Pseudoduganella dura: one gene and its partner. Each later gene encodes a partner of the first gene's protein in a complex. Links are inferred from orthologs where the notes say so. Each region holds a gene or a part of one and is shown on either strand. Other genes may lie near its edges. The genes, in order: smc and GJV26_RS22660.

What was found.
Region 2: the proteins of smc (region 1) and GJV26_RS22660 are in contact, whole or in part, in a crystal structure (PDB 3ZGX), measured with the Bacillus subtilis proteins. The link is inferred for Pseudoduganella dura from one-to-one orthologs.

The regions. Positions count from the first base shown.
Region 1 is NZ_WNWM01000002.1:5,774,882-5,789,962, forward strand. The notes cover bases 5,803-9,892. They hold smc (chromosome segregation protein SMC), read left to right. Parts: upstream 5,803-6,155; coding sequence 6,156-9,692; downstream 9,693-9,892. Other genes in these bases: GJV26_RS25245 (phosphatase PAP2 family protein), read left to right, coding at 5,803-6,041; GJV26_RS25255 (cell division protein ZipA C-terminal FtsZ-binding domain-containing protein), read left to right, coding at 9,689-9,892. In the rest of the region: GJV26_RS25220 (ABC transporter ATP-binding protein), read left to right, coding at 1-748; GJV26_RS25225 (ABC transporter permease), read left to right, coding at 745-1,551; GJV26_RS25230 (ATP-dependent Clp protease proteolytic subunit), read left to right, coding at 1,763-2,323; GJV26_RS25235 (hypothetical protein), read right to left, coding at 2,491-2,679; GJV26_RS25240 (DUF1631 family protein), read left to right, coding at 2,995-5,079; more of GJV26_RS25245, read left to right, coding at 5,394-5,802; more of GJV26_RS25255, read left to right, coding at 9,893-11,092; NAD-dependent DNA ligase LigA, read left to right, coding at 11,103-13,460; UTP--glucose-1-phosphate uridylyltransferase GalU, read left to right, coding at 13,647-14,531; def (peptide deformylase), read left to right, coding at 14,528-15,064. UniProt on the Bacillus subtilis protein: Required for chromosome condensation and partitioning.
Region 2 is NZ_WNWM01000002.1:5,154,695-5,168,606, forward strand. What follows is about bases 10,970-13,890. They hold GJV26_RS22660 (segregation and condensation protein A), read right to left. Parts: upstream 12,915-13,890; coding sequence 12,024-12,914; downstream 10,970-12,023. Other genes in these bases: GJV26_RS22650 (EAL and HDOD domain-containing protein), read left to right, coding at 10,970-11,059; panC (pantoate--beta-alanine ligase), read right to left, coding at 11,135-11,974; GJV26_RS22665 (DUF3460 family protein), read right to left, coding at 12,933-13,118; GJV26_RS22670 (DMT family transporter), read left to right, coding at 13,277-13,890. Outside these bases: flagellar motor protein MotB, read left to right, coding at 1-229; GJV26_RS22600 (chemotaxis protein), read left to right, coding at 274-822; GJV26_RS22605 (response regulator), read left to right, coding at 906-1,271; chemotaxis protein CheA, read left to right, coding at 1,318-3,546; GJV26_RS22615 (chemotaxis protein CheW), read left to right, coding at 3,586-4,068; GJV26_RS22620 (methyl-accepting chemotaxis protein), read left to right, coding at 4,183-5,901; GJV26_RS22625 (CheR family methyltransferase), read left to right, coding at 5,919-6,785; chemoreceptor glutamine deamidase CheD, read left to right, coding at 6,850-7,449; GJV26_RS22635 (protein-glutamate methylesterase/protein-glutamine glutaminase), read left to right, coding at 7,486-8,556; chemotaxis response regulator CheY, read left to right, coding at 8,770-9,159; protein phosphatase CheZ, read left to right, coding at 9,163-9,810; more of GJV26_RS22650, read left to right, coding at 9,851-10,969; more of GJV26_RS22670, read left to right, coding at 13,891-13,912. UniProt on the Bacillus subtilis protein: Participates in chromosomal partition during cell division. May act via the formation of a condensin-like complex containing Smc and ScpB that pull DNA away from mid-cell into both cell halves.

The DNA of each region.
Region 1 (15,081 bases):
CATCGGCGGCATCACGCTCGACGGCATCTCGAAGCGCTACGACAATGGCCTGCAGGCGATCGATACCGTCGACCTGGCGTTGCCGGCCGGGTCGTTCACCTCGATCGTCGGGCCGTCGGGCTGCGGCAAATCGACGCTGCTGCGCATCATCGCCGGCTTGGTCGAACCCAGCACCGGCCGCTGCCTGCGCGGCGCGGGCACGCCGGCCTTCGTGTTCCAGGAGCCCGCGCTGCTGCCCTGGCGCACGGTCGAGGGCAACGTCCGGTTGCTGATGGAACTGGAAGACTGGGCGACAAGCGATTGCCGGGCGCGCGCCGCGGAAGTGCAGCGGCAGGTCGGCCTGGGCGGCTTCGAGCGCGCCTATCCGCACGAACTGTCGGGCGGCATGCGCATGCGCCTGTCGCTGGCCCGCGCGCTGGCATTGCGGCCCGACCTGCTGCTGCTCGACGAGCCGCTGGCCGCCGTGGACGAACTCACCCGCGACCTGCTGCAGGAACAGCTGTCGCAGCTGTGGCAGGGGGCGGGATTTACCGCCGTGCTGGTCACCCACAACGTGCACGAGGCGCTGTTCCTGTCCGAGCGGGTCGTGGTGATGGCGCCACGCCCGGGGCGCGTGGTGCGGGTATTCGACGTGCCGTTCGCATTCCCGCGCGCGCCGGAGCTGCGCGCCAGCCCCGCCTTCGCCGCGCTGGCCGGGCAGGTCAGCGCCACACTGCGCGCATCCACCACCATCCAGGGGCAGTCATGACCGACATTGCTTTCCGTTCTTCTGCCGCCGGGCGCATGGCGGCGCAATGGCTGCCCGCCCCGGCGCTGGCGGTGCTGGCGCTGGGCGCCTGGCAGGCGCTGTGCATGACCGTCTACCGGGGCAAGGGTTACCTGCTGCCGTCGCCGCTGGACGTGGCCGGCGCGGCCGCGAACAACGCCACACTGCTGGCCGGCGCCGCGTCGACCACGCTGCGCGAAGCGGTGCTCGGGTATGTGCTGGCGGCGCTGCTCGGCATCGCGCTGGCGGCGGCCATGAGTCAGGCGCGCCTGCTGGAACGCTGCCTGTATCCATATGCGGTGCTGCTGCAGACGGTGCCAGTGGTCGCGGTGGCGCCGCTGATCGTGCTGTGGAGCGGCTACAACGAACGCTCGGTGGTGCTGATCGCGCTGATCATGGCGCTGTTTCCGATCGTGAACAACACGCTGCTGGGCCTGCGTTCCACGCCGGTGCAGCTGCTCGAACTGTTCGCGCTGCACCGCACCGGGCGCTGGCGTACCTTCATCCGGCTGCGGCTGCCGGCGGCGCTGCCGCACACGCTGGCCGGCCTGCGCATTTCCGCCGGGCTGTCGGTGATCGGCGCCATCGTCGGCGAATTCATCATCGGCGCAGGCAACGCCGCCGGCGGGCTCGGCGTGCAGATCGTGTTCGCGCAGGGGCGCATGGATACGGCGCTGCTGTTTGCCGAAGTGATCGCCGCGACCATGCTGGGCTTTGCCCTGTTCGCCGCGGCAAGCGGGGCGGGGCGCCTGCTGCTGCGCCACTGGCATGAATCGGTGCGGTAGATCAAGCAGGAAGCAAAGCAGGAAATGAGGCAGGAAACAAGGCAGGAAACCTCGGGCCGCGAAGCCCCGAAGACGGTGTTGGATATTGTTGAACCGCAGGTCGCTGTAACCCGCGGCAACACTCGACCATTCCTCCAGCGTACGGTCGTGCGGCCCCAAAAACAGGTCGTGCGCTAGAATGCGGGAAACCGTTCTTTGAGGGTAAAAAAATATGAGCGAGGATAAGCAAAAGCTCGATGGCGCCGCATGGTTCACGTTGTCGGGCGACGTCAACAGCGATATGGTCCATCGTGTATTCGAAGCGGTGGCGGACATGACGGAGGACGGCGTCGAGACTGCCCACATCCTGCTGCAATCGAATGGCGGCTATGTCAGCGATGGCCTGTGCCTGTACAACTACCTGTCCAACCTGCCGATCAAGGTGGTCATGTACAACGGCGGCGCAGTGGCGTCGATTGCCGTGATCCTGTTCCTGGCCGGGCGCGAGCGCTATGCCAGCGAAACCGGCCGCTTCATGGTGCACAAGTCGCATGCCAGCGCGCCTTCGGGGGCGCGGCCCGATGCCCTGCGCATCATCGTCGAGGGTTTGCAGGCGGACGATGCGCGCACCGAGTCGATCCTGCGCCAGCACGTGCACCTGAGCGAGGAACACTGGCTCGTCCATGCCCATGCCGACCTGCACCTGACCGCGCGCGATGCCGCCAAGGTCGACCTCATCAACGAAATCCGCGATTTCCGCCCCCCGAAAGGCAAGCGGGTGACGAATATTTAAACCAGGAATATCCGGGTCCGGATTCCAGGTTCGCCGCGCATCGCAGTCCAGGTTGCGCTGCAGCTCGCACGGACGAGAAAAAAGCCTGGTACGACACTGCTGTTCCAGGCTTTTCTCGTGGTGAAGCATCCGGCCGCGAATATCGGCTGCACGCTGGTCCGGCGTTGTTACTTGCCGCGCGAGCTGGATTTCTTGGTGTCGTTCTTGTGGCTTTGACGGCCGGCTTCGGCATGCTGCTCCGGCGTGCCGCCCTGGGTGCCGCCCGAAGCGGAGCCTTTGTTGCCGGACTGTTTCGAGCCGCTGCTGGAGGAGGAAGAGCCCTGCTTGTTGCCACCGCTTTTCTGATTCGAGGCCATTTTGCGTTCCTTTATCAAGTGAAGTAGACAATGCGCGCCGTTGCTCATCAGTGACCGTGCCGCTTTGGCGCGACCGTGTCACGAACTCGTTTCCGGTAGCGAAATGATGCGTTTTCGATCAGACGCCGGATATCGGAGTTTACCGTTAGCCCCTGTAGGACAAGGCCCCGCAGCACAAGCATTAAGCTCGACAATACAAGGACTTACGCGAGCACAGCGGCAATACGACGCGGATTTTGTCGATAATTTCCACCTTGATATTGCTTTGTGGAAATGGTGTGGCAGAATGAGACCATCGATCATCCGTCCGTAATCATGCTTTCCACTTCCACCCATCCAGAGCTGCCACCGGGGGCCGTCAGCCCGCGGCACGCGGTGCTGGAAGAACTGGTCGCGATCGCGCTGCGCCACGTGGCCGAAGGCTTCGGCGCTGTCTGTTCGCAGCTGGCCGGCATCCTGGAGGACGGCGCCGCGCCCGCAGGGGCGCGCACCCGCGCCGCCGGCCTGCTGCGCGGCCGTTGCCATGCGTTGCTCCCGGTCGTGAGCCGGGTGCTCGAACGGGCATTGCGAGAAGAGCTGGCCCGGCTGGCACCACGGCCGCGCGGGGCGGAGCAGCCGCTGGAACTGGTGCCCTACGAAGAAATGGACCAGCGCGTGACCTTCGGCGCCATTGCCAGGCCGTTCGATACCGCCCATGCCGATGCCCTCGCGGTGCTCAATGCCCGCCTGGCACGCCTGCTGGAACGCGAAACTCTCCGCACCAATCCATTCCGGCCCGAGGTCTTCGTCGCCGCGCTGCACCAGGCGTGGACGGAGTTCGACGGCGAGCCGGACAGTGCCGCCGCCGTGCTGGCGCTGTTGCAGCCGGACCGGTTCCACGACCTCGGCAGGATCTATGCCGCGCTCGATCTCGCGCTGGAGCGCCGTGGCGTGCCGTCCGGCATCCACCGCCGGCCATGGGCGGAGCAGGCCGCGCATGACGGCCGGCGCCAGGCCGGACTGTCCCGCCGGCTCCATGCGTACTTCGCGCGCACCGGCGCGGAAGGCGCGCCGGCCGATAGCGATGCGCCACCGCCCGCCGGCGCCGTCGGTGCGCACCTGCAGGCATGGCTGGCCAGCCTGCAGGTACGGCCTGGCGATGCCTCCAACGTGGTCCGGTTGCCGGCGCTGCGGCGCAACGCGCCCCCCGGCATGCTGTCGCGCGCCGACGAAGGCACGATCGACCTGCTGTCCGCCGTGTTCGATACCGTGTCCGGCGACCAGGCGATTTCGCCGGAAAGCCGCGAGCTGCTCGGCTTGCTGCAGCTGCCGCTGCTGAAGGCGGCACTGGCGGACCGCGATTTCTTCTTCCAGGAACAGCACCCGGCGCGCCGCCTGCTGGAGCTGCTGTCGCACCTGGGCTGGGAGCGCACGCTGCGCGGCGGCGGGCGGCGCGACGATCCCCAGTTCCAGGCCATGCGCCGCAGTGTCGACCGTGCCGCGCGCGACGGCGATGAGGCGGCGGCGGCCTTTGACCAGGCTGTTCGCGAACTCGAGGCGGCGCTGAAGGCGGAAGAAGCGGAAGCGGCCGGCGCCATCGCGGCACCGATCGCCGCCGCGCTGAAGCAGGAGAAAACCGCGGCGGCCCGCCGCTGCGCGCGGGATGCAGTGGCGATGCGCGTCGGCACCGGCGAAGTGGTGGCCGTGGTCGAAGCGTTCCTGGAAAACAAATGGACCGACGTGCTCACAGTTGCCTACAGCATCGATGACGACAGGCCCGGCGCGGTACGCCACGCCACGCAGGCGATGGACGACCTGCTGTGGAGCGTGCGGCCAAAGCTCGACGCCGGCGAGCGCCGGGACTTCATCGCGAAACTCCCGTCCCTGCTGGCCACGTTGAACCGGTGGCTGGACGTCGTCCGGTGGCACGATGCCGACCGGCTGCGCTTCTTCGCCGAACTGGCCGATTGCCACGCGTCGATCGTGCGCGCGCCGCTGGACATGCCGGCCGAACGGAGGCTGGAGCTTGCCGTGCAGGCCACCCGGCTGGCGGCCGAACGCCGCGCGGCGCGTGCGGCGCAGGAATCCCGGGCGGCGACGGTGCCGCCTGCGCCGGCGCCGGAAGAAGAACTGGCCGGCCTGGCGCGCGGCACGTGGTTCGACCTCGATGGCGACGGCGGCCCGCGCAAGGTCCGGCTGGCATGGATCAGCCCCCTGCGCACCCTGTTTATCTTTTCCAACGGCGCGCGCGAGGAAGCGTTCTCGCTGGCGGCAACCGAACTGGCGCAGCGCCTGCGCGCCGGCACGGCCACCGTGCTGCATGCCGAAGGCGTGGTGGTGCGCGCGCTGTCGCAGGCGCTGGCGGTGAATGATGCCGGCGCGACGGATCCGGCCGGGCATGCCGGCGTGGCCGCCGCCTGAGCGGCGGAACAACGCGGACAACGCCCGTTCCAGGCCCGTCCGGCCGCCGCGTGCCACGTCACGCATGCCGGCAAATGCCGCGCGGGAAGTACCGCGGCCGTGATCGAAGCGGCAAGTTTAAGAAGAACTTAATATATAGTCACTACCCTGCCACCTCCGCGGTCGCCTGGGCGTGGTCGACCGGCTATGCCGGGAACCGCTGTCGGCAGGGGCCTTGTTGCACGATGTGGCATACACGTGGCATTAAGATGAAGTTGCTAATTCGCAACTTTTCGTGTATAAACCGGTGCAGGCAATCACGAGGAATCGAACCGATGATGATGTTGTGGATGGCGCTGTCGGCGCTGGGCAGTATGGGTGTGACGGGGCCGCTGGGCGTTGCCGTCGCCGTATGGCTGCTGGCCGGGCGCACCTGGCGCCTGTCGCTGTCATGGTGCCTGCTGTTCGGTATCGGCCTGCTGCTCGTGGTGGCCACCAAGGTGGCCTGGTACGGCTGGGGCATCGGCATCCCCGAGTGGAAGTTCGCCGGCCTGTCGGGGCACGCGATGCGCGCGTGCGCCGTGTACCCGGTGGTGCTTTACCTGATGTTCCTGAAGGCGCGGCCGCTTGTCCGCCACGCGGCGCTGGCCGGCGGCGTGCTGCTGTCCGTGCTGATCAGCCTCTCCCGCGTGCCGGTGCTGGCGCATTCGATGTCTGAAGTGGTGCTCGGCGGCGGCGTGGGCCTGGCCGTGGCCGCGGCATTCATCGCCATGGCGCGCAGCGAGCGGCCGGCGGCCGTCGGCCGCATCCTGGTCGCGCTGTGCGTGCCGCTGGTGCTGGTGATGCCGTTCACGAAACCTGTGCCGGGCGAAAGGTGGGTGCGGCAGGTGGCGGTGTACCTGTCGGGCAACGAGCCGGTCCAGCGCGCCTGGAAGCTGGGCCCCGACCGCAAGCCGTACAGGAAAGCGCAGGGGCCGGTCTGAGGCTTGCCGGCGCACCGGTGGACGCAATAGTGCGATTTTGTCCAGAGCCGTTGCGCGCGATGGTATGATAACCACCTCTGCAACCAGCCTGCCGGGCGAAGAACATTTACCTACGTGCGTCTATCTTCCATTAAATTGTCGGGATTTAAGTCGTTCGTCGATCCCACCAATTTCCAGGTGCCGGGGCAGCTGGTAGGTGTGGTGGGCCCGAACGGCTGCGGCAAGTCCAACATCATCGATGCGGTGCGCTGGGTGCTGGGCGAATCGAAGGCATCCGAGCTGCGCGGCGAGTCGATGCAGGATGTGATCTTCAACGGTTCCACGCACCGCAAGCCGGCCGGCCGCGCATCCGTCGAGCTGGTGTTCGACAACCATGACGGCAAGGCGTCCGGCCAGTGGGGCCAGTATGCCGAGATCGCCGTCAAGCGCACGCTCACGCGCGACGGCACTTCCACCTACTACATCAACGGCCAGCCGGTGCGCCGGCGCGACATCCAGGATATCTTCCTCGGCACCGGCCTCGGTCCGCGCGCGTACGCGATCATCGGCCAGGGCATGATCGCCCGCATCATCGAATCCCGTCCGGAAGAATTGCGCGTATTCCTCGAGGAAGCCGCCGGCGTCTCGAAGTACAAGGAGCGCCGGCGCGAAACGGAAAACCGGCTGCACGACACGCGCGACAACCTGCTGCGCGTGGAAGACATCCTGCGCGAACTGAACGGCAACCTGGAAAAACTCGAGGGGCAGGCCGCGGTCGCGACCCGCTTCCACCAGCTCCAGGCGGACCAGGACGAAAAGCAGAAGCTGCTCTGGCTGCTGCGCCGCAACGAGGCGCAGGCCGAGCAGGCGCGCTGGTTCGCCGAGGTGCTGCAGGCGCAGACGGACCTGGAGCAGCAGACGGCGCAACTGCGCGGCGTGGAACTGTCGCTGGAACAGATGCGGCAGGCCCACTTCGCCGTCGGCGACCGGCTGCACAGCGCGCAGGGCGCCCTGTACCAGACCAATGCCGAAATCGGCAGCCTCGAGGCGCAGATCAAGTTCGTGGTCGAATCGCGCACCCGCCTGCAGCAGCAGCTCGGCACGCTGGCGGCGCAGCGCGATCAATGGCAGCAACAGGCCAGCGAGTACGGCGGGCAGGTCGAGGAAGCGGAATTCAACCTCGAGGAGCTGGCCGCGAAGGTCGAGGAATCGCGCATGCTGGCCGAGCAGAAGGGCGAACTGCTGCCGCTGCTGGAGGGCGAATGGCGCACGGCACAGGAGAAAGCGACGCAGTCGCGTGCCCGCATCATGGGCGCGCAGCAGCAGCTCGAACTCGAATCGGCGCACCAGAGAAATGCCTCGAACATCCTCTCCGGCCTCGTCGCGCGCCGCGAGCGGCTGCAGCAGGAAAGGAACGGGCTGGCGATGCCGGATGCCGCGCACCTGGAAAACCTGCGTTATCAACTGCAAGAAAAGCAGCAGGCGCTGGAAGAAACCGGCATGCAGCTCGAGGAGGCGCTCGAACAGCAGCCGCGCCTGGAAGAGGAACGCCGCGCCGCGCAGGCCGCCGTGCAAGGCGAAACCGCCACCAGCGCGCAGCTCGATGCGCGCCTGACCGCGCTGCGCCAGTTGCAGGAGCGCGTGCAGACGCAGGGCAAGGTCACGCCGTGGCTGCAGAAGCACGGGCTGGACGAGCTGCCGCGGCTGTGGCAAAAGCTCGCCATCGAGCCGGGCTGGGAACCGGCGCTGGAATCGGTGCTGCGCGAGCGCGCCGGCGCCTTGCAGGTATCGAACCTCGACTGGGCCAAGCACTTCCTCGGCGATGCGCCGCCCGCCAAGCTGGCCCTGTTCGCGCCCGTGACCGCCGCGCCGGCCGCGGCCGCGCCGGTCGGCTTCAAACCGCTGCTCGACCTGCTGAAACTGAACGATCCCGGCCTGCGCGGCGTGCTGCAGGACTGGCTGCACAACGTCTTCGTGGCCGAGGACACGGCGCAGGCCTTCTCGAACCGGGTGCACCTGCCGGCCGGCGCCTGCTTCGTCACGCGCCAGGGGCACGTGGTCACGCAGTCCAGCGTGCGCTTCCATGCCGCCGATTCCGAGCAGGAAGGCATGCTGGGCCGCCAGCAGGAAATCGACAACATCGCCAAGCAGCTGCGCGCCCAGGCGATGCTGGCCGACGAGGCCCGCGCCCGCGCGGTGCGCGCCGAAGCGGCCCTCGCGCAGCACACCCGCGTGGTAACCGAACTGCGCCAGCGCAACGGGGCGCTGACGACGGCCGTGCACGCGCTGCAGCTCGACGTGGTAAAGCTGTCCGAAGTCGAGGCGCGCTTCGCCCAGCGCAGCACGCAGATCGAAAGCGACCTCGCCGAGATCGCCGCGCAGGAAGCGGAACAGATGGCGGTGAAGCTCGAATCGGAAGAGAAATTCGAACAGCTCGACTACGAACTGGCCGAACTGCAGGGCGCGCACGAAGAGGGCCAGGAAGCGTTCCTGCGCATCGAAGCCCGGCTGGCCGATGCCCGCGAGGCGCTGCGCGACCTGGAGCGACGCGCGCAGGAAGCGGAATTTGCCGAGAAATCCGCGCGCCATCGCATCGACGAGCTGCGCCGCAACATCGCCACCGCCACCACGCAGGCCGCCCAGGTGGCCGACAGCCTGCGCGCCGGCGAGCAGGAACTGGCCGGCCTCGAAGCGGGCAGCGCCAGCGAAGGCCTGCAGGACCTGCTCGACCGCCGCTCGCAGCAGGAACGCGCGCTGGCCGATGCGCGGCACGAGCTGGACCAGGTTTCGCAGCAGATGCGCCATGCCGAGGAAGCGCGCACGAACAACGAGCGCAGCCTGCAGCCGCAACGCGACCGCATCATGGAAATGCAACTGAAGGAACAGGCCGCGCGGCTGAACCAGGAACAGTTCGCGCAGCAGCTCGCCGAGGCGCAGGCCGTCGCGCAGTTCGACGAAGCGGCGCTGGCGGCACGGCTGCAGCCGGACATGAAGGCGCAATACCTGCAGGGCGAGGTGACGCGGCTGTCCAATGCGATCGCCGCACTGGGCGCCGTCAACCTGGCCGCGCTCGACGAACTGGCGCAGGCGTCCGAGCGCAAGAACTACCTGGACGCGCAAAACCGCGATCTCACGGAAGCCATCGACACGCTCGAGGATGCGATCCAGAAGATCGACAAGGAAACGCGCGACCTGTTGCAGGAGACCTTCGATCGCGTCAACGGGCACTTTTCCGAACTGTTCCCGATCCTGTTCGGCGGCGGACAGGCTAAACTGACCATGACGGGCGACGAGATCCTCGACTCCGGCGTGCAGGTGATGGCCCAGCCGCCGGGCAAGAAGAACGCGACGATCCACCTGCTGTCCGGCGGCGAAAAGGCGCTGACGGCGACGGCCCTCGTGTTTTCGATGTTCCGCCTGAACCCGGCGCCGTTCTGCCTGCTCGACGAAGTCGATGCACCGCTGGACGACGCCAACACGGAACGTTTCTGCCGGATGGTGAAACGCATGTCCGACCAGACCCAATTCCTCTTCATCTCGCACAACAAGATCGCGATGGAGATGGCCACTCAACTGATCGGTGTGACGATGCAGGAGCAGGGCGTATCGCGCATCGTGGCGGTGGATATGGAAGCCGCCGCCAACTTCGCTACCGAGGCACAAGCAGCATGACAGATTTTCAGACCAGTTTGATCGCAGCCGCCGGCGTCTTCGTTGCCGGCGTATTCGTCTACAACAAGTGGCAGGAGCACAAGGCCAAGAAAAGCGTCGAGCGGGCCTTTGCGTCCGAGCATGACGACGTGCTGATGCGCACCGAGGAGCCGGGCTTCGACACCGCCGCCGCGGAACCCGGGCCTGCCCATGCGCCCGCCCATGGAACCTCGGCGGCGCGCGCCGAACCGAGCTTCACGCTGGGCGACGTGCCGATCGTCGACGGCGGCTCCGGCGCCTACGGCCGGCCGCCGCACGAGGATACCGTGGCGCCGAGCGTCGTGGCGGACGACGTGCAGCATCCCGAGTTCACGATCGACGAGCCGATTGCCGCGGCGCCCGCGGCGACACCTGTGCCGGCCGCTGCCGCGGCTGCCTCGCCCGAGTTCACGAGCGAGCCCGTTTCCGCGGAGCCCGTCGTTGCCGTTGCTCCCGCCGTTGCCTCCGCTTCGGTGCCCGCGCCCGCTCCCGCTCCCGCCGCCGCAGCCGCGCACGCAGCCGCGCCGGCCCCGGAAGCGGCTGCACCGAACCCCGTGGCCGATGCCGCGGTACTGCGTGCCGAGCAGGCCACGTCGCTGGTCGATCCGCTGATCGACTGCCTGCTGCCGCTGGACATGGAAACGGCGCAGCGCGGCGAGAAGCTGCTGCCGGCGCTGCAAAAGCTGCGCCTGGTCGGCAACAAGCCGGTGCACTACATCGGCCTGGCCGTTTCCGGCGACTGGGAACCGATCCGCCACGGCATCGTCTACACGAAGGTGCAGGGCGGCGTGCAGCTGGCCAGCCGCACCACGGCGTTGAACGAACTCGAATATTCCGAGCTGGTGACGCGCCTGCGCGGCGTGGCCGACGAAATCGGCGCCGAGCCGCAGATCCCGGACATGATCGAGGTGATGGCCGAGGCGAAGAACCTGCACCGCTTCGTGGCCGCGCACGATGCGCAGCTGGGCGTGAACCTGGCCGCCAACGGCGCGCCATGGGATGTGACCACGCTGGTCGGCGCGCTGGAAAAGCAGGGCTACGACCTGCGCCCGGACGGCCGTTTCGTGATGGGCGACGGCGAAGGCGGCCAGCTGTTCACGCTGTCCACCAACGTGTCGCCGGCGGAGGAAACCACCGCGCGCCTGACACTGCTGCTGGACGTGCCGTGCGTGGCGCCGGCGCGCGACGGCTTCGGCACGATGATCGCGTGCGCCAGGTCGCTGGTGCAGCGCCTCGATGCGATCATCGTCGACGACTACAACCAGCCGCTGTCCGACGCGTCGATCGCCGAGATCGCCGGCCAGGTCAAGGAATTCTATGCCGACATGGAAGCTTCCGACATCCCGGCCGGCTCCACCCGCGCACTGCGGCTGTTCAACTGATTCCCGAGCAATGAACAAAGAGTTATCAAGCCCGGCGCCGCATGGGCCGGCCGAGCGCGCCGCCTGGCTGACCGCCGAACTTAACCGGCACCTGCATGCCTATCACGTGCTCGACGCGCCGACGATTCCGGACGCCGAATACGACAAGCTGTTCGTCGAGCTGCAGCAGCTCGAGGCGCGGCATCCCGAGCTGGCGCAGTCCGATTCGCCAACGCAGCGCGTGGGCGCCGCGCCGCTGGGGCAGTTCGCCGCCGTCACGCATGCGGTGCCGATGCTGTCGCTGAACAACGGCTTTACCGACGACGACATCGAGAACTTCGACCGCCGCGTGCGCGAAGGCCTCGATGCCGTGCAGGTCGACTATGCCGCCGAGCTGAAGTTCGACGGGCTGGCGATCAACCTGCGCTACGAGAACGGCGTGTTCGTGCAGGCCGCCACGCGCGGCGACGGCTACACCGGCGAGGATGTGACGGCGAATATCCGCACGATCAAGTCGATCCCGCTGCGCCTGCATGGAAAGGATCTCCCTGAAGTTGTCGAGGTGCGCGGCGAAGTGCTGATGTTCAAGGCCGATTTCGCGGCGATGAACGAACGTCAGCGCGCGGCCGGGCAGAAGGAATTCGTCAATCCCCGCAACGCCGCGGCGGGCGCGCTGCGCCAGCTCGATTCGCGCATCACCGCGCAGCGCAACCTGCGCTTCTTCGCGTACGGCATCGGCGAGCTGGCCGGCATGGACATGCCGGCCACCCACGCCGGCCTGCTGGACTGGTACGAGCAGCTGGGCCTGCCGGTGGCGAAGGAACGCGCCGTGGTGCGCGGCAAGGATGGCCTGCTGGAGTTCTACGCGCGGGTGGGCAAGGCCCGGCCGGCCATGGCCTACGAGATCGATGGCGTGGTCTACAAGGTGAACAATACCGAAGACCAGCAGGCGCTGGGCTTCCGGTCGCGCGCGCCGCGCTTCGCGCTGGCCCACAAGTTCGCGGCCGAGGAGGCGTTGACCACGGTGCAGGCGATCGAGGTGCAGGTGGGCCGCACCGGCGCCATCACGCCGGTTGCGCGCCTCGTGCCGGTATTCGTCGGCGGCGTGACCGTCACCAACGCCACGCTGCACAACGAGGATGAGGTGCGCCGCAAGGACGTGCGCGTGGGCGATACCGTCATCGTGCGCCGCGCCGGCGACGTGATCCCCGAAGTGCTGGCCGTTGTGCTGGACAGGCGCCCGACGCCCGAACCGGCGGCCTATGTTCTGCCCAATACATGCCCCGTGTGCGGTTCGCACGTGGTGCGGGAAGAAGGAGAAGCAATAGCCCGCTGTTCCGGCGGCCTCACGTGCGCCGCGCAGCGCAAGGAAGCGATCCGTCACTTCGCCGGCCGCCGCATGATGGATATCGAAGGCCTGGGCGACCGCTACATCGACAGCCTGGTCGAATGCAGCCTGGTGCACGGCGTGGCGGACCTGTACAGGCTCACGCTGGACGACCTGCTGCAAATGAAGCGCGCCGCCGACGAGCGCGACGGCACCACGCCGGAAACCGTCCGGCAGGGCAAGGTGCCCACCAAGTGGGCGGACAACCTGCTGGCCGCGATCGATGCCAGCAAGAAGCCGCCGCTGGAGCGCCTGCTGTTCGCGCTGGGCATCCGGCACGTGGGCGAATCGACCGGGAAAACGCTGGCCGACTGGCTGGGCAGGTTCGAGCTGGTGCGCCGCGCGCCGGCCGCGCTGCTGCGGGTGCTGCCCGATATCGGCGGCACCGTGGCCGAGTCGATCGCCGACTTCTTTGCCGAAGAGAAGAACCAGCAGGCCATCGATGCGCTGCTGGCCGCGGGCGTCACGCCGCAGGGCGAACATCCGCCCAAGGCGCAGCTGCGGGAAAAGCTCGACGAGGTCAAGCTGCTCGCCGCGCTGGGCATCCCGAAATTGACCGAGCCCCGTGCGAAGCAGTTGCTGGCGGACGGCATGACGCTGGAATCGCTGGCGTTCCTGCAGGTGTTCAACGCGTTCGGCCTGCCGGCGACCGTGAGCGCGTCGCTCGACGAGTGGATGGCGTCCGAGGCGAACCGGCAGGTGCTGATGGACCTTTCGGCGTTGCGCACGGAACTGCTGGCGCAGTTGCCGGAAGCGGCCGCCGCCGACGAAGGCCCGATGAGCGGCAAGTCGTTCGTGCTGACCGGCACGCTGCCCACGCTGTCCCGCGACGAGGCCGGCGCGATGATCGAAGCGGCCGGCGGCAAGGTCTCCGGCTCCGTATCGAAGCGCACTTCGTACGTGGTCGCCGGCGCCGAAGCCGGCAGCAAGCTCGCGAAAGCCGAGGAACTGGGCGTGACGATCCTGGACGAAGCGGGATTGCTGTCGCTGCTGGGCAAGTAACCAGCCAGCGCCTCGATTTCACGGTTGGCATGCGAACATCGGTGCCTGACACCTTTTCCGGATGAATCACCTGGAAAAGGTGTCAGGCACCGGTTATCCAGCGCTGACCGTGTTGACGGCGCCAGTCGCAGGCACCGGTTTCCAACAGCATCCTGGTCAAGAAACATTCTGAACGAGAACAAGCAGATGAATAAAATTCGCAAGGCCGTCTTCCCCGTCGCAGGCCTCGGCAGCCGCTTCCTTCCCGCCACCAAGGCGCAGCCGAAGGAAATGCTGCCCATCGTCGACAAGCCGTTGATCCAGTACGCGGTCGAGGAGGCCGTGGCGGCCGGCATCACCGACCTGGTGTTCATCACCGGCCGCAACAAGCGGGCGATCGAGGATCACTTCGACACCGCCTACGAGCTGGAGGCGGAGCTGGAAGCGGCGCAGAAGCAGCAATTGCTGGAACTCGTGCAGAACGTGATCCCGAAGAACGTCAACTGCATCTACATCCGCCAGTCGGCGCCGCTGGGCCTGGGCCACGCGGTGCTGTGCGCGCGGCCGGTTGTCGGCAACGATCCGTTCGCCGTGCTGCTGGCGGACGACTTCATGGACACGCCGGAAGGCGTGCGCCCCGTGCTGGCGCAGATGACCGAGCGCTACGACTTCGAGCGCGCCAGCCTGCTGGCGGTGCAGGAAGTGCCGCGCGAGAACACGCGCCAGTACGGTATCGTCAGCGCCACCCCGTACCGCGACCGGCTCGAACTGGTCTCCGGCATCGTCGAGAAGCCGACGCCCGAAAAGGCGCCGTCGACGCTGGCCGTGGTGGGCCGCTACGTGCTGTCGGCGCGCATCTTCGATTTCCTCGAGCAGGTGGGCAAGGGCGCCGGCGGCGAGATCCAGCTGACGGACGGCATCGCCGCGCTGCTGCAGCACGAGCGCGTGCTGGCCTTCCGCTACGATGGCCAGCGCTACGACTGCGGCTCCAAGCTGGGCTACCTGAAGGCCACCGTGGCGATGGGCCTGAAGCACCCGGAAACGGGCGCGGACTTCGCCGAGTTCGTGAAGCAGACGAAGGAGCTGCTATGACCGTCCGCGACATCCTGAAGATGGGCGATCCGCGCCTGCTGCGGCAGGCCGACCCCGTGCGGGACTTCGACACGCCCGCGCTGCACGCGCTGATCGCCGACATGTTCGATACGATGCACGCCGCGAACGGCGCCGGCCTCGCCGCCCCGCAGATCGGCGTCAACCTGCAGGTGGTGATCTTCGGCTTCAAGTCCAACGCGCGCTACCCGGATGCGCCGCAGGTGCCGGAAACGGTGCTGATCAACCCGGTGCTCACGCCGCTCTCCGAAGAGAAGGAAGAAGGCTTCGAAGGCTGCCTGTCGGTACCCGGCCTGCGCGGCAGCGTGCCCCGCTACGTGCGGCTGCGCTACGAAGGCTTCGACCAGCACGGCAGGCCGATCGTGCGCGACGCCGAGGATTTCCATGCGCGCGTGGTGCAGCACGAAGTGGATCACCTGCATGGCATCCTGTACCCGAGCCGCATCGAGGATTTCAGCAAGTTTGGTTTTACCAGCGTGATGTTCCCGGAGCTCGATCCGAACGACGACGATTGAGCAATGGTGTCGGACAC
Region 2 (13,912 bases), 620 kb from region 1 along the record:
GGGCTCGGCCGTGAACCTGGACCGCAAGGACCCGTTCAACCCGATCAACCGGCGCATCAGCATTATCGTGATGAACAAGAAAACGGAAGAAGGCCTGATGCGCGACGCCGGCAAACTGGAAGTAGGCAACGGCAACGGCAACGGCAGCGGCACCGGCGCGGACGCGGCGGGAAGCGCGGCGCCGGCGGCAGGCTCCCCACCGGCCGCTCCGGCGGCAGGCTCCCGATAGGCAGCAGCGAGTCAACAGCAGAAGAGAGTCATCGCGAGATTCACATGAACAGAAAAAAAATCCTCGGCTCCCACGTGAAGCGCCTGCTGTCCGGCGTGTCGGACCACGGCAAGCGCCACCTGACGGAAGTCGAAACCGACCTGCTGCAGACCAACCTGCTGCTGGAAGAGGCCATCGAGAAGCTGTCGCAGAATTTCATGGCGATCCACGCGGCCGTCAGCGACCAGCAGGGCACGATCCGCCTGCTGCTCGACGGCGGCACGCCCACGCTGGACGCCAAGGAAAAGCTCGAGGCAATGAACGACCAGGTCGGCACGCATGTCAACGCGGCGATCACCAGCATGCAGTTCCAGGACATGACGAGCCAGCTGATCGACCGCACGCTGAAACGCGTGACGGGCCTGCGCGAATTCCTGGCCACGCTGGGCGCCCATGGCGCCGAGATGAACCCGGACAGCGACAACGACGAGATGGTGGAACTGCTCGGCAAGGTCAGCATGGCGCTGGCGATCCAGAGCCTGGAGCTGCGCAACGTGCTGCGCAAGGCGGTCAGCCAGAAGCATCTCGAGAGCGGCGACATCGAGCTGTTTTGAACAGACGCATCGGTATCGAATACACAGTGGGCCATCAAGTGCCCGAAATTTAGCAGCTAAGTTTTGATAAGTGAGAGAAGAAAATGGCAAAAACGATTCTTGCGGTTGACGATTCCAGCTCCCTGCGCCAGATGGTGGCGTTCAGCCTGAAGGCCGCCGGCTACCAGGTGGTGGAAGCGGTCGACGGCCAGGATGGCCTGGACAAGGCAAAGCAGGGCGCAGTGGACCTGGTGCTGACCGACCAGAACATGCCGAAGATGGACGGCCTGCAATTGATCAAGAGCCTGCGCGAACTGCCTGCCTACGCGAAGACGCCGATCCTGATGCTGACCACCGAATCGTCGGACGAGATGAAGGCCAAGGGCCGCGCGGCCGGCGCCAACGGCTGGCTGGTCAAGCCGTTCGACCCGCAACGCCTCATCGAGGTCGTGAAGAAGGTCATCGGCTGATCATGCGTGCCGTGAACTTGGCACTTGGCATTTGCGGAGTCTCCCCATGACCATCGACATAAGCCAGTTCTTCCAGGTCTTCTTCGACGAAGCCGAGGAATTGCTGGCTGAAATGGAGCGGCTGCTGCTGGCGGTCGACGTCGAAGCGCCGACCGAGGAGGATCTGAACGCGATCTTCCGCACCGCCCATTCCGTGAAGGGCGGCGCCGGCACGTTCGGCCTGACCGACATGACGGAAGTGACGCACATCCTCGAGACCCTGCTGGACCGGATCCGCAAGGGCGAGATGGCGCTCACGCTCGACCACGTGGACGCGTTCCTGGCCGCCAAGGACGCGCTGAAGATGCAGCTCGACGGCCACCGGCTGGGCACCGCCGTCGACCAGGACGCGGTGGGCGACGTGCGGATGATGCTGCAGCACCTCGCGCAGGACGTGCAGGTGGAAGCGATCGCCCACATGGCGCCGGCATTCCACGGTGCCGCGGCGGAAAGCGAAACGGTCGATCACAGCGGCGGGCGCCGCTGGCGGCTCGAACTGCCCGCGATGCCGCACCGCGACGTGACGGCGCTGGCGGCCGAACTGGGCCTGATGGCGCACGTGGCGGTCACGCCGATCGACCGCGAGCGCAACGCGATGCTCGTGACCACGCATGAAAGCCTCGACGACATCGTGGCGATCTGCTCGTTCGTGCTGAATACGGAAGAAATGAACGTCGTCGAGCTGCCGGCGCTGACCGGCGAGCAGGCGGCGCTCGAGCAGGCCGCACGCAAGGACGTCGAGGACGATCTCGGCTATGGCTTCTTCGAGCCGTTGAGCAAGGCGGAAGAGGGAACAATGCGCGCCGCTACGCAGTCGGGCGAAGGCTATGGTTTCTTCCAGCCGCTGGAGGAAATCCGCGCCGGCGCCGAGAGTGCGGGTGACGCGGCGCGCGGCTACGGTTTCTTCCAGCCGGTCGAACAGATCCGCGCCGCGGCGGGCATCAAGGATGCCGCGCCGGCCGAAACGGCGGTGGAAGAAAAGAAGGCGCTGAAGAAGGAAGTGGACAAGGCGGCCGCCGCAGGCCAGAGCGGGGGCGCCGAAGCGTCGTCGATCCGCGTATCGATCGAGAAGGTGGACCAGCTGATCAACCTGGTGGGCGAACTGGTGATCACGCAGGCGATGATCGAGCAGCGCGTCGATGCGCTCGACGCGATGGTGCACGAAAAGCTGCTGGCCTCGGTGGGCCAGCTGACGCGCAATACCCGCGACCTGCAGGAAGCGGTGATGTCGATCCGGATGATGCCGATGGACTTCGTGTTCTCGCGCTTCCCGCGCATGGTGCGCGACCTGGCCACCAAGCTCGGCAAGAAGGTCGACTTCATCACCAACGGCGCCGCCACGGAACTGGACAAGGGCCTGATCGAGCGCATTGTCGACCCGCTGACGCACCTGGTGCGCAACAGCATCGACCATGGCATCGAAATGCCCGAGGTGCGCCGTGCGGCCGGCAAGGCCGATGCGGGCCGGCTGTTCCTGTCGGCCTCGCACCAGGGCGGCAACATCATCATCGAGGTATCGGACGATGGCGGTGGCCTGAACCGTGAGAGGATCCTGGCGAAGGCCAGGCAGAACGGCCTGCCCGTGTCGGACACGATGCCCGACGCCGACGTATGGCAGCTGATCTTCGCACCGGGCTTCTCGACGGCCGAGCAGGTGACGGACGTGTCCGGCCGCGGCGTGGGCATGGATGTCGTCAAGCGCAACATCACGGCGATGGGCGGCACCGTCGACATCCGCTCGGCCAAGGGATTCGGCACCACGATCTCGATCTCGCTGCCGCTGACGCTGGCGATCCTGGACGGCATGTCGATCCGCGTGGGCGACGAGGTCTACATCCTGCCGCTGGGCTTCGTGGTCGAGTCGCTGCAGCCGGCGGAAACCGACGTGCGCGAAATCACCGGCAAGGGCCGGGTGGTCAAGGTGCGCGGCGAATACCTGCCCCTGATCCCGCTGTACCAGATGTTCGGCATCGCCCCGCGCTTCGCCGAACCGTGGGAAGGGATCCTGGTGATCCTGGAAACGGAAGGCAGGAAGGCCTGCCTGTTCGTCGACGAACTGGTCGGCCAGCAGCAGGTGGTGGTGAAGAACCTGGAATCGAATTACCGCAAGGTGGCCGGCATTTCCGGCGCCACGATCCTGGGCGACGGCGGCGTGGCGCTGATCCTGGACGTGGCGGCGCTGATCCGCTCCTCGCGCCAGCTGGTGGACGAAGCCACCCTGAGCATGCTGGGCTGAGCCGGCATATTGAACAAAGACTCCGACAAAGGAAATCACATGGCAGACCCCATCCAGAACGCCGACATCGCGGGCCACGAATTCCTGGCCTTCACGTTGGGCAAGGAAGAATACGGCATCGACATCCTGAAGGTGCAGGAGATCCGCGGCTACGAAGCGGTGACCCGCATCGCCAACGCGCCGGAATTCATCAAGGGCGTGATCAACCTGCGCGGCATCATCATCCCGGTGGTCGACATGCGCATCAAGTTTCACCTCGGCGAACCGGTGTATGACCAGTTCACCGTGGTGATCATCCTGAACATCAACGGCCGCGTGGTGGGCATGGTGGTGGACAGCGTGTCGGACGTGACCACGCTGGAGCCGGACCAGATCAAGCCGTCGCCCGAGATGGGCACGGTGTTCTCGTCGGAATACATGATCGGCCTCGGTACCGTCGGCGAACGGATGCTGATCCTGATGGACATCGACAAACTGATGTCGAGCCCGGAAATGGGGCTGATGGACAAGACGGCCGCCTGAGCGGCCGGTCAGGCGGCAAATACGCAGCAAATACGCAGGCAAATACATCGCGGCCGGCGCCCCGCCAAGAGGGCGCGCCGTATTCAGGGTTGCATTGAGGGAACGGGAATTAATATGAGCGTACGGGATTACAAGATCGGTACACGCCTAGGCATCGGGTTCGGCATCATCTTGCTGATCCTGGTGGCGCTGGTGCTGACCGCCAACGGACTGAATCATCGCAACAAGGCGCAGCTGAACGAGGGGCTGGAACTGACCAGCGCCAAGACCCGCGCGGCGATCGCGATGAAAAGCGCGATGCTCGAATCGGGCATCGCCATGCGCAACATCGGCCTGCAGTCGGACGTGGAGCTGATGCAGAAGGAAGAAGCCAAGGTCAAGGCGCAGCAGGCGCGCTACTCGGAAGCGCTGGGCAAGCTGGAAAAGCTGGGCCTGGACGACACCGAAAAGAAGGTGCTGGCCGAACTGGCCGAGCTGGACAAGGGTGTGGATACCGCGTTCAAGGACGCGATGGCGCAGGTGATGGCCTTCAATGCCGAGGGTGCCACGAAGATCATCTCGGGCCGCATCGATCCGCTGAACACGCGCACGCTGGAAGGCCTGAACCGCCTGGTCGAGATGCAGCACGCGGCAATGCGCACGCTCCAGGATAACTCGGTGCAGGCGGATAACCGCGTGCTGATGCTGACGCTGCTGCTGGGTGCGCTCGGCGTCGCCGTCGGTGTCGTCTGCGCGATCTTCACCACGCGTTCGATCACCGTACCGCTGGCCGGTGCCGTCGAGGTGGCGCAGCGTGTCGCCGCCGGCGAGCTGACCTCGCGCGTGGTGGTCGAAGGCAAGGATGAAACCAGCGCGCTGCTGCAGGCGCTGAAGGACATGAACGACAGCCTGGTCAAGACCGTGGGCCAGGTGCGCAGCGGTACCGAAACCATCGCGCTGGCGTCGCAGGAAATCGCCTCGGGCAATGCCGACCTGTCGTCGCGCACCGAGACGCAGGCCAGTTCGCTGGGCGAGACCGCCAGCGCGATGGGCACGCTGACCTCGACCGTCAAGCAGAACGCGGACAATGCGCGCCAGGCCAACCAGCTGGCCGTGACGGCTTCGTCGGTGGCGGAAAAGGGCGGCCAGGTGGTGTCGGAGGTGGTCGATACGATGGGTTCGATCAAGGCGAGCTCGTCGAAGATCGTCGACATCATCGGCGTCATCGACGGCATCGCGTTCCAGACCAATATCCTGGCGCTGAACGCCGCCGTGGAAGCGGCGCGCGCCGGCGAACAGGGCCGCGGCTTCGCCGTGGTGGCTTCCGAGGTGCGCAACCTGGCACAGCGTTCGGCCAGCGCGGCCAAGGAGATCAAGGCGCTGATCGACGATTCCGTGACCAAGGTCGATGCCGGCGGACGGCTGGTCGACGAAGCGGGCCAGACAATGGGCCTGATCGTCACGTCGATCCGCCAGGTGGCCGACATCATGGGCGAGATCACCGCCGCCACGCAGGAACAGAGCCAGGGTATCGAGGAAGTGAACATTTCGATCGCGCAGATGGACGACATGACGCAGCAGAACGCCGCGCTGGTCGAACAGGCCGCGGCGGCGGCCGAGAGCATGCAGGACCAGGCGCAGCGGCTGGCCGAGGCGGTGGCGATCTTCAAGCTCGGTGGCGAGCAGGTCGCCCTGGCGGCGCCGGCACGCCCGGCAGCCAGGCCTGTGCCGAAGGCCGCGGTGGCCCATAAGCCGCCGGTGCGCGCGGTCGCCGTGCTCGACGTGCCGGTGAAGAAATCGCCGGCGAAGAAAGCCGCCCCGGCGCCCGCGGGCGACGACTGGGAAGAATTCTGACCGCCCCGGGAGCCGAGATGTCCAGAGACACCGTCAAGGAATTCGATTTCAACGGCCGCGATTTCGAGCGGGTCCGTGGACTGATCTACAAGCGGGCCGGCATTTCGCTGGCCGACAGCAAGCAGGAAATGGTCTACAGCCGGCTCGCGCGGCGCCTGCGCGCGACGGGCATCGTGTCGTTCGCGAAATACCTCGACGACCTGGAAGCCGGGCGCATGCCCGACGAGTGGGAATCGTTCACCAACGCGCTGACGACGAACCTGACGTCGTTCTTCCGCGAGGCGCACCATTTCCCGCTGCTGGCCGACCACGTGCGCAAGCACAAGGGCGAAACGCTGAACATCTGGTGCTCGGCCAGTTCCACGGGCGAGGAACCGTACTCGATCGCGATCACCGTGTGCGAGGCGCTGAACACGTTGACGCCGCCGGTGCACATCATCGCCACCGACATCGATACCAACGTGCTGGCCACCGCCGCCAACGGCATCTATCCGATCGAACGGATCGAGAAGCTGACGGCCGAGCAGCAGCGCCGCTTCTTCCTGAAGGGGAAGGGCGACAAGTCCGGCATGGTGCGCGCGCGCCCGGAACTGCGCCAGCTGATCACCTACCGCCAGCTGAACCTGCTCGACGAGCGCTGGGACATCCGCGGCCCGTTCGACGTGATCTTCTGCCGCAACGTGATGATCTACTTCGACAAGGCCACGCAGCGCAAGATCCTGTCGCGCTTCGTGCCGCTGATGAAGCCGGATGGATTGCTGTTCGCCGGGCATTCGGAGAATTTCCTGTATGTGTCGGACGCCTTGAAACTGCGCGGAAAAACCGTGTACGAGCTGGACACCGCCGCGCGCGCCAGCGCGGCGGCGGCCGTGGCGAAAGCCTGAATACGGCATCGAACGCCGGCGCGCGAAGCAACCACCAAGCGAGAGCACAAAGCGAAAGACCCAGATGGACAACGAACACATCGCCACCAACGTCTACTACGACCGCACCTTCGACTGCGAGGCGGCGAAGATCCTGCCGGGCGAGTACTACTTCACGAACAAGGACATGCTGATCGTGACCGTGCTCGGGTCGTGCGTGTCGGCCTGTATCCGCGACCGCGTGTCGGGCCTGGGCGGCATGAACCATTTCATGTTGCCGGACGGCGGCGCGGACGCGAACAGCCCCGTGTCGGCATCGGCGCGCTACGGCACGTATGCGATGGAAATCCTCATCAACAGCCTGCTGAAATCGGGCGCCCGGCGCGATAACCTGGAAGCCAAGGTATTCGGGGGCGGCGCCGTGCTGAAGGGCTTTACCGCGATGAACGTGGGCGAGCGCAACGCGGCGTTCGTGCAGAGTTTTCTGCGCAACGAGCGGATCCGCGTGGTGGCCGAGGATTTGAACGACATCTATCCGCGCAAGGTCTATTTCTTTCCCCGTACCGGCAAGGTGCTGGTGAAGAAGCTGATGCAGTCCCATAACGACACACTGGCGAAACGCGAGATCGAATACGCGAGCCGCCTGAAAAAGCAGCCGGTCGCCGGCGAAATCGAACTGTTCTGACAAGGCGCAGTCCTGCGCAGTCTTGCCGAGGAAACCATGAAGATCAAGGTAGTCGTCGTCGACGATTCCGCGCTGATCCGCAGCGTGATGACGGAAATTATCAACAGCCAGCCGGACATGGAAGTGGTCGGCACTGCGCCCGATCCGCTCGTGGCGCGCGAGCTGATCAAGCAGACCAACCCGCACGTGCTGACGCTGGACGTGGAGATGCCGAAGATGGACGGCCTCGACTTCCTGGAAAAGCTGATGCGGCTGCGGCCGATGCCGGTGGTGATGGTGTCGTCGCTGACCGAGCGCGGTTCGGAAATCACGATGCGCGCGCTCGAACTGGGCGCCGTCGATTTCGTGCAAAAACCCAAGATATCGATCCAGACCGGCATGCGCGACTATGCCGACCTGATCGCCGATAAAATCCGGGCGGCGGCCAAGGCGCGCATCCGTGCCCGCACGCTGCCCCAAGCGGGCGCCGAAGGCGCCGCTCCCCTGCCACAATTGCGCAATCCACTGATGTCGTCCGAAAAACTGATCATCGTCGGTGCCTCGACCGGCGGAACGGAAGCGATCCGGGAATTCCTGATGCAGATGCCGTCCGACTGCCCGGGCATCCTGATCACGCAGCACATGCCGGAAGGGTTCACCCGCTCGTTCGCGAAGCGCCTGGACTCGCTGTGCAGGATTTCCGTGTGCGAGGCGCAAGGCAACGAGCGCGTGCTGCCGGGCCATGCCTATATCGCGCCCGGCCACTCGCACCTGCTGCTGGCGCGTTCCGGCGCGAATTACATGACGAAGCTCGACACAGGCGAGCCCGTCAACCGGCACCGGCCGTCGGTGGACGTGCTGTTCCGGTCGGCGGCGCAACACGCGGGCAAGAATGCGGTCGGGGTGATCCTGACCGGCATGGGCAAGGACGGCGCGGCAGGGATGCTGGAGATGAAAGCGGCCGGGGCGTATAATTTTGCCCAGGATGAGGCCAGCTGCGTGGTGTTCGGCATGCCGCGCGAGGCGATCGCCGTCGGTGCCACCCACGAGGTGGGAGCATTGCCGGCATTGCCCGGGATGGTGCTGGGTTACCTGGCACAGCACGGGATGCGCGCCCTGCGGGTGTAGCCCGGTCGGCAACCTATCGTCGACTTATCGGCGGCGATTCTGTGCCACTATGTGACTGCAGTACGCGATACAACGGTTTTGTGTTTTTTACCGGCGATTCGAGGGCGCTTCATTCCCTAGAGGCAACTTAAATGCTATCCTTCGAATCGCTGGTGACGCGACACCAACCACACTAATTATTTATAACCGCGTAGAGAAACAACGGAGCAATTCATGGCTGATCCAAAGATGAAATTTTTAGTTGTTGACGACTTCTCGACGATGCGCCGCATCGTCCGGAATCTGTTGAAAGAACTGGGTTATGCCAATGTGGACGAAGCCGAGGATGGCGTGATGGCGCTGGCCAAGCTGCGCTCGGAACAGTTCGACTTCGTCGTGTCCGACTGGAACATGCCGAACATGGATGGCCTGACGATGCTGCAGAACATTCGTGCCGATCCAGCGCTCGCGAAGCTGCCGGTGCTGATGGTGACCGCCGAAGCCAAGAAGGAAAACATCATCGCGGCGGCCCAGGCCGGCGCCAACGGCTATGTTGTCAAGCCTTTCACCGCGGCCACGCTGGACGAAAAGCTGAACAAGATTTTCGAGAAAATCGGAGTCTGATTCATGGGTGAGCAAGCCGGCGTCGCCGTCGCGGAAGGCGCGGATCCGCATGAGGAGTTCCTGGCGCGCATCGGGCACATGACCCGTGCGCTGCACGAGAACCTGCGCGGTCTCGGGCTGGACAAACTGATCGAGAAGGCGGCCGAGGATATCCCTGATGCCCGCGATCGGCTCGACTATGTGGCGCGCCTGTCCGAAACGGCCGCGCAGAAGGTGCTCAATGCCACCGACGAAGCAGGCCCCCTGCAGGATCGCATCTGCAGCGACGCGAAGGACCTGTCCGGCGCATGGCAGGCGCTGCTCGATGGCCAGGGCGGCGACAACGCCGACTGGCGCGCGCTGGCGCAGCGCACCGTCGCCACGCTGGCCGCCACCACCGAGGCCACCGGCGCCACCAAGGGTCACCTGATGGACATCATGATGGCGCAGGATTTCCAGGACCTGACGGGCCAGGTGATCAAGCGCGTGACTTCCATCGCGCAAAACCTCGAAAAGCAGCTGGTACAGACGCTGATCGACTTCGCGCCCGAGGAGCTGAAGAGGGAGATCGACACCGGTCTCCTGAACGGCCCGCAGATCGACAAGGCGAAAGACGGTGTCGTTGCCGATCAGAGCCAGGTCGACGACCTGCTCGACAGCCTGGGCTTCTGATTCAGGACGGGCCGTACGGCCCGTTTTTACTTTCCCCGCCATGCACCAAACGCATTTCCTCGTCCGCGAGCCGCTGCTCGATCCCCAGCAGCGCGTGGTCGGCTACGAACTCGCCTGGCAGCTCGACCCCGCGGCCGTCCCCGCCCAGGCCGAGCTGGAGGACCTGGTGCGCTTCGTCGCCGGACTCGTCAACGATGCCGAACGGGGCTGGCTGCTGCGCGACAAGACGCTGTTCCTGCAGGCCGTGCCGGGGATGCTGTCGACGGACGCGCTGCATGACCTGCCGCCGCAGCACACGGTGCTGTCGATCCGCACCGCCGAACTGGCCAATCCCGACACGCTGGCCGCCGTGCGCGCGCTGCGCGCCGGCGATGTCGGCATCCTGCTGCGCAACTGCGACCTGGCCCGCGTGGGCAACCGGCTGCCGATGATCGCCTCGTTCGTCGAGGTGCGCTTCACCGGCGCCGACGTGGCCGAGCAGGCGCGCGCCTATGCGGCGCTGAAGCAGTCGTCGGTGCGCATGGTCGGCCGCCCGGTCACCACGTGGGAAGACTTCGATGCCTGCGCCGCGCTGGGCATCGACGCCTTCGTCGGCAAGCTGCACCTGACGCCGCGCCCGGGCCCGGAAGTGAAGGGGATGAATCCGGCGCAGACGGTGATCCTGCAGCTGATGCAGATGGTGCAGGCCAATGCGGACGTGCCGAAGCTCGAAGGCGTGCTGAAACGGGATGCCGCGCTGTCCTACAAGCTGCTCCGCTTCATCAACTCGGCCGGGTTCGGCGCCGGCCGCGAAGTGCAGTCGCTGAAGCAGGCCATCGCGATGCTGGGCTACCAGCCGCTGTATCGCTGGCTGACCCTGCTGCTGGCCACGGCCAGCACGAGCGGCTACTCGCCGGTGCTGCTGGAAACGGCGGTCGTCCGCGGCCGGCTGGCCGAACTGCTGGGCCTGGCCGCACTGGGGCGGGCGGATGCGGAGAATATCTTCGTCGCCGGCATGTTCTCGCTGCTGGACCGGCTGCTGGGAATCCCGATGCAGGAAGTGCTGGAGACGGTGCCGCTGTCGGCCGAGATCGTCGCCGCGCTGCTGGAGCGGGGCGGGCGCTACGGCCCGTACCTGGCGCTGGCCGAGGCGTGCGAGCTCAATTCGAGCCTCGTCGCTTCGCTGGCCGCATCGCTGCGGCTCGCGCCGGAAGAGGTCAACCGGGCGCACCTGTCGGCGCTGGCGTGGGCGCAGAGCGTGACGGGTTGACAGGCGGCGCCACGCGTTGAGCGGAACCGGTACCAGGCATCATTCCTTTCGGGAGTGGCGCCTGGCACCATGACATCAGATTTCCAGGTTGTCGATGAGGCGCGTGGTGCCCAGCTTCGCGGCGGCCAGCACCAGCAGCGGCTCGCCCTGCGCGAGGTCGCCGGCGTTCGGCGGTTGCAGGTTGGCGCGCTTGCGGATGCTGATGTAGTCCGGCTTCCAGCCGCGCGCGGCCAGGCCGTCCATGGCCTTGTGCTCGAGCTCGAACACGTCGAGGTGGCCGGCGCGCACCTCGCCGGCGACGGCATTGAGCGCCGCATACAGCGCCGGCGCCTCGGCGCGTTCCGTGGCGGACAAATACATATTGCGCGACGACAGCGCCAGGCCGTCGTCGGCGCGGAACGTCTCGGCGCCGATGATCTGCGTGGGCAGCGCGAACTGGCGCGCCATGTTCCGCACGATCATCAACTGCTGGTAATCCTTCTTGCCGAACACGGCCACCTTCGGCTGCACGCACGAGAACAGTTTCGTGACCACGGTGCAGACGCCGTTGAAGAAGCCCGGACGGAATTCGCCTTCCAGGATGTTGCCGAGGTCGTCCGGCGGCTGCACGCGGTATTCCTGCGGCTCCGGGTACAGGTCTTTCTCGGTCGGCGCGAACAGCACGTACACGCCTTCCTTTTCCAGCTTCTCCACGTCCGCCTGGAACGTGCGCGGATACTTGTCGAAATCCTCGTTCGGGCCGAACTGCAGGCGGTTCACGAAGATCGATGCCACGACCGGGTCGCCGTGCTTGCGCGCCAGGCGCATCAGCGACAGGTGGCCTTCGTGAAGGTTGCCCATCGTGGGCACGAATGCGGTACGCAACTGGCCTGACAGCTGGTCGCGCAGTTCTTCGATGGAGGAGATGATTTTCATAATATTCTTGTTGGGTCAGGCCGGGAGCCGGCCGGGGATTCGTGTGAAATCATGCGGGCGAATACGCGAGGCGCACATAGATCGGCGCAAACGGCTCGGCCTGGGTGATTTCGATCAGGGTTTCTTTTGCCAGTTCCAGCATCGCGACAAAGTTTACAACGAGCACCGGCACGCCGCCAGCCACGTCGAACAGGTCGGCGAACTCGACGAAGCGTTGCGACTGCAGGCGGCGCAGGATCATCGTCATGTGCTCGCGCACCGACAGCTCTTCGCGCGAAATCCTGTGATGCTGCTTCAGTGTCGCGCGCTTCATCAGGCCGCGCCAGGCCGCCTGCAGGTCCGCCGGACTGACGTCGGGCCACACCGGCACCAGGCTCTGCTCGATGAAGACCTGCGTGCGCACGAAATCGCGGTCCACCTGCGGCACGGCGTTCAGGTCGTAGGCGGCCAGCTTGATCTGCTCGTATTCCAGCAGCCGCCGCACCAGTTCCGCGCGTGGATCTTCCGCCTCGATCTCGATGTCGTGCGGGCGCTGCGGCAGCAGCATGCGCGACTTGATCTCGATGAGCATGGCCGCCATCAGCAGGTACTCGGCGGCCAATTCCAGGTTCGACAGGCGGATCTGGTCCACGTACTTCAGGTACTGCAGCGTGACCTGGGCCATCGGAATGTCCAGGATGTTGAAATTCTGGCGGCGGATCAGGTACAGCAGCAGGTCCAGCGGGCCTTCGAACGCTTCGAGGAAGATCTCGAGGGCATCGGGCGGGATGTACAGGTCGTTCGGCAGCTTCAGCAGTGGCTCGCCGTACAGGCGTGCGAAAGCGGCGCCGGCAGCGGGTGCGCCAGCGCTATCGCCTGCTGGCGGCGCTCCGGCCGGGCTGTCCGGCGCAGCGGTGGCGCTGCTGCCCTGTGCGTCGCCCGCCGCGTCGTGTGGCAGCATGCGTGCCGTCCCGAAGGATCAGAGCTTGTTCTGGTAAACGTAGGGCTGTTGTGCGATGCGGGAATCGCGCTGGCGGGCCTGCTCGTCCAGCGTGGTCGGCGCCTTGTCCCACAGCAGGGAACGGCCCTGTTGCTGGCCTGCCTCGATGCTCGGGTTCTTGTCCTTCAGAGCCTTGATGAACTGGGTGTGCTCGGACTCGTACATGCGGTGTTGTTTGAACAGGAGTTTCATATCGTGAAAGGTGGTGGAAAGCAGCGGGTATTCTACCGCGCTGCGGCATGCCTCAGGGAATTTCCGTATCGTGCCGCATCCCCGCCTGCCGCGTCTGCAACGGCTTGCCGGATCGGTTATTCTTTCCTGCAATGAATTCACGCCTGACACCCCATACCGCCTTCCTTCTGACCCTGGCACCCCTGCTATGGGCCGGCAATGCGATCGTCGGCCGCCTGGTGCACGAACTGGTGCCGCCGATGACGCTCAACTTCCTGCGCTGGCTGCTGGCGCTGCTGATCCTGCTGCCACTGGCGGGGCCGGTATTCGGGCGCGACAGCAACCTGTGGCGGCACTGGCACCACTATGCCGTGCTGGGTTTGCTGGGCGTGGGCATGTATAACGCGCTGCAATATCTCGCGCTGCAGAGCAGCACGCCGATCAATGTGACGCTGGTGGCCGCCGGCATGCCGGTGTGGATGATGGCGACGGGCTGGCTATTTTTCGGCGCGGCCGTGACACGCCGGCAGATCGTCGGCGCGGTGCTGTCGATCGGCGGCGTGCTGGTGGTACTGGCGCGCGGGGAATGGCACCATTTACTGGAATTGCGCCTTGTCGCCGGCGATTTGTTCATGATCCTGGCAACGATCGCCTGGTCGCTGTACAGCTGGCTGCTGATAAGGACTTCCGAGCCTGCCGCGCTGCGCGGCAATTGGGCTTCATTCCTGATTGCCCAGGTGGGATTCGGTGTTGCATGGTCGGGCGCATTCGCCGCCGGAGAATGGGCA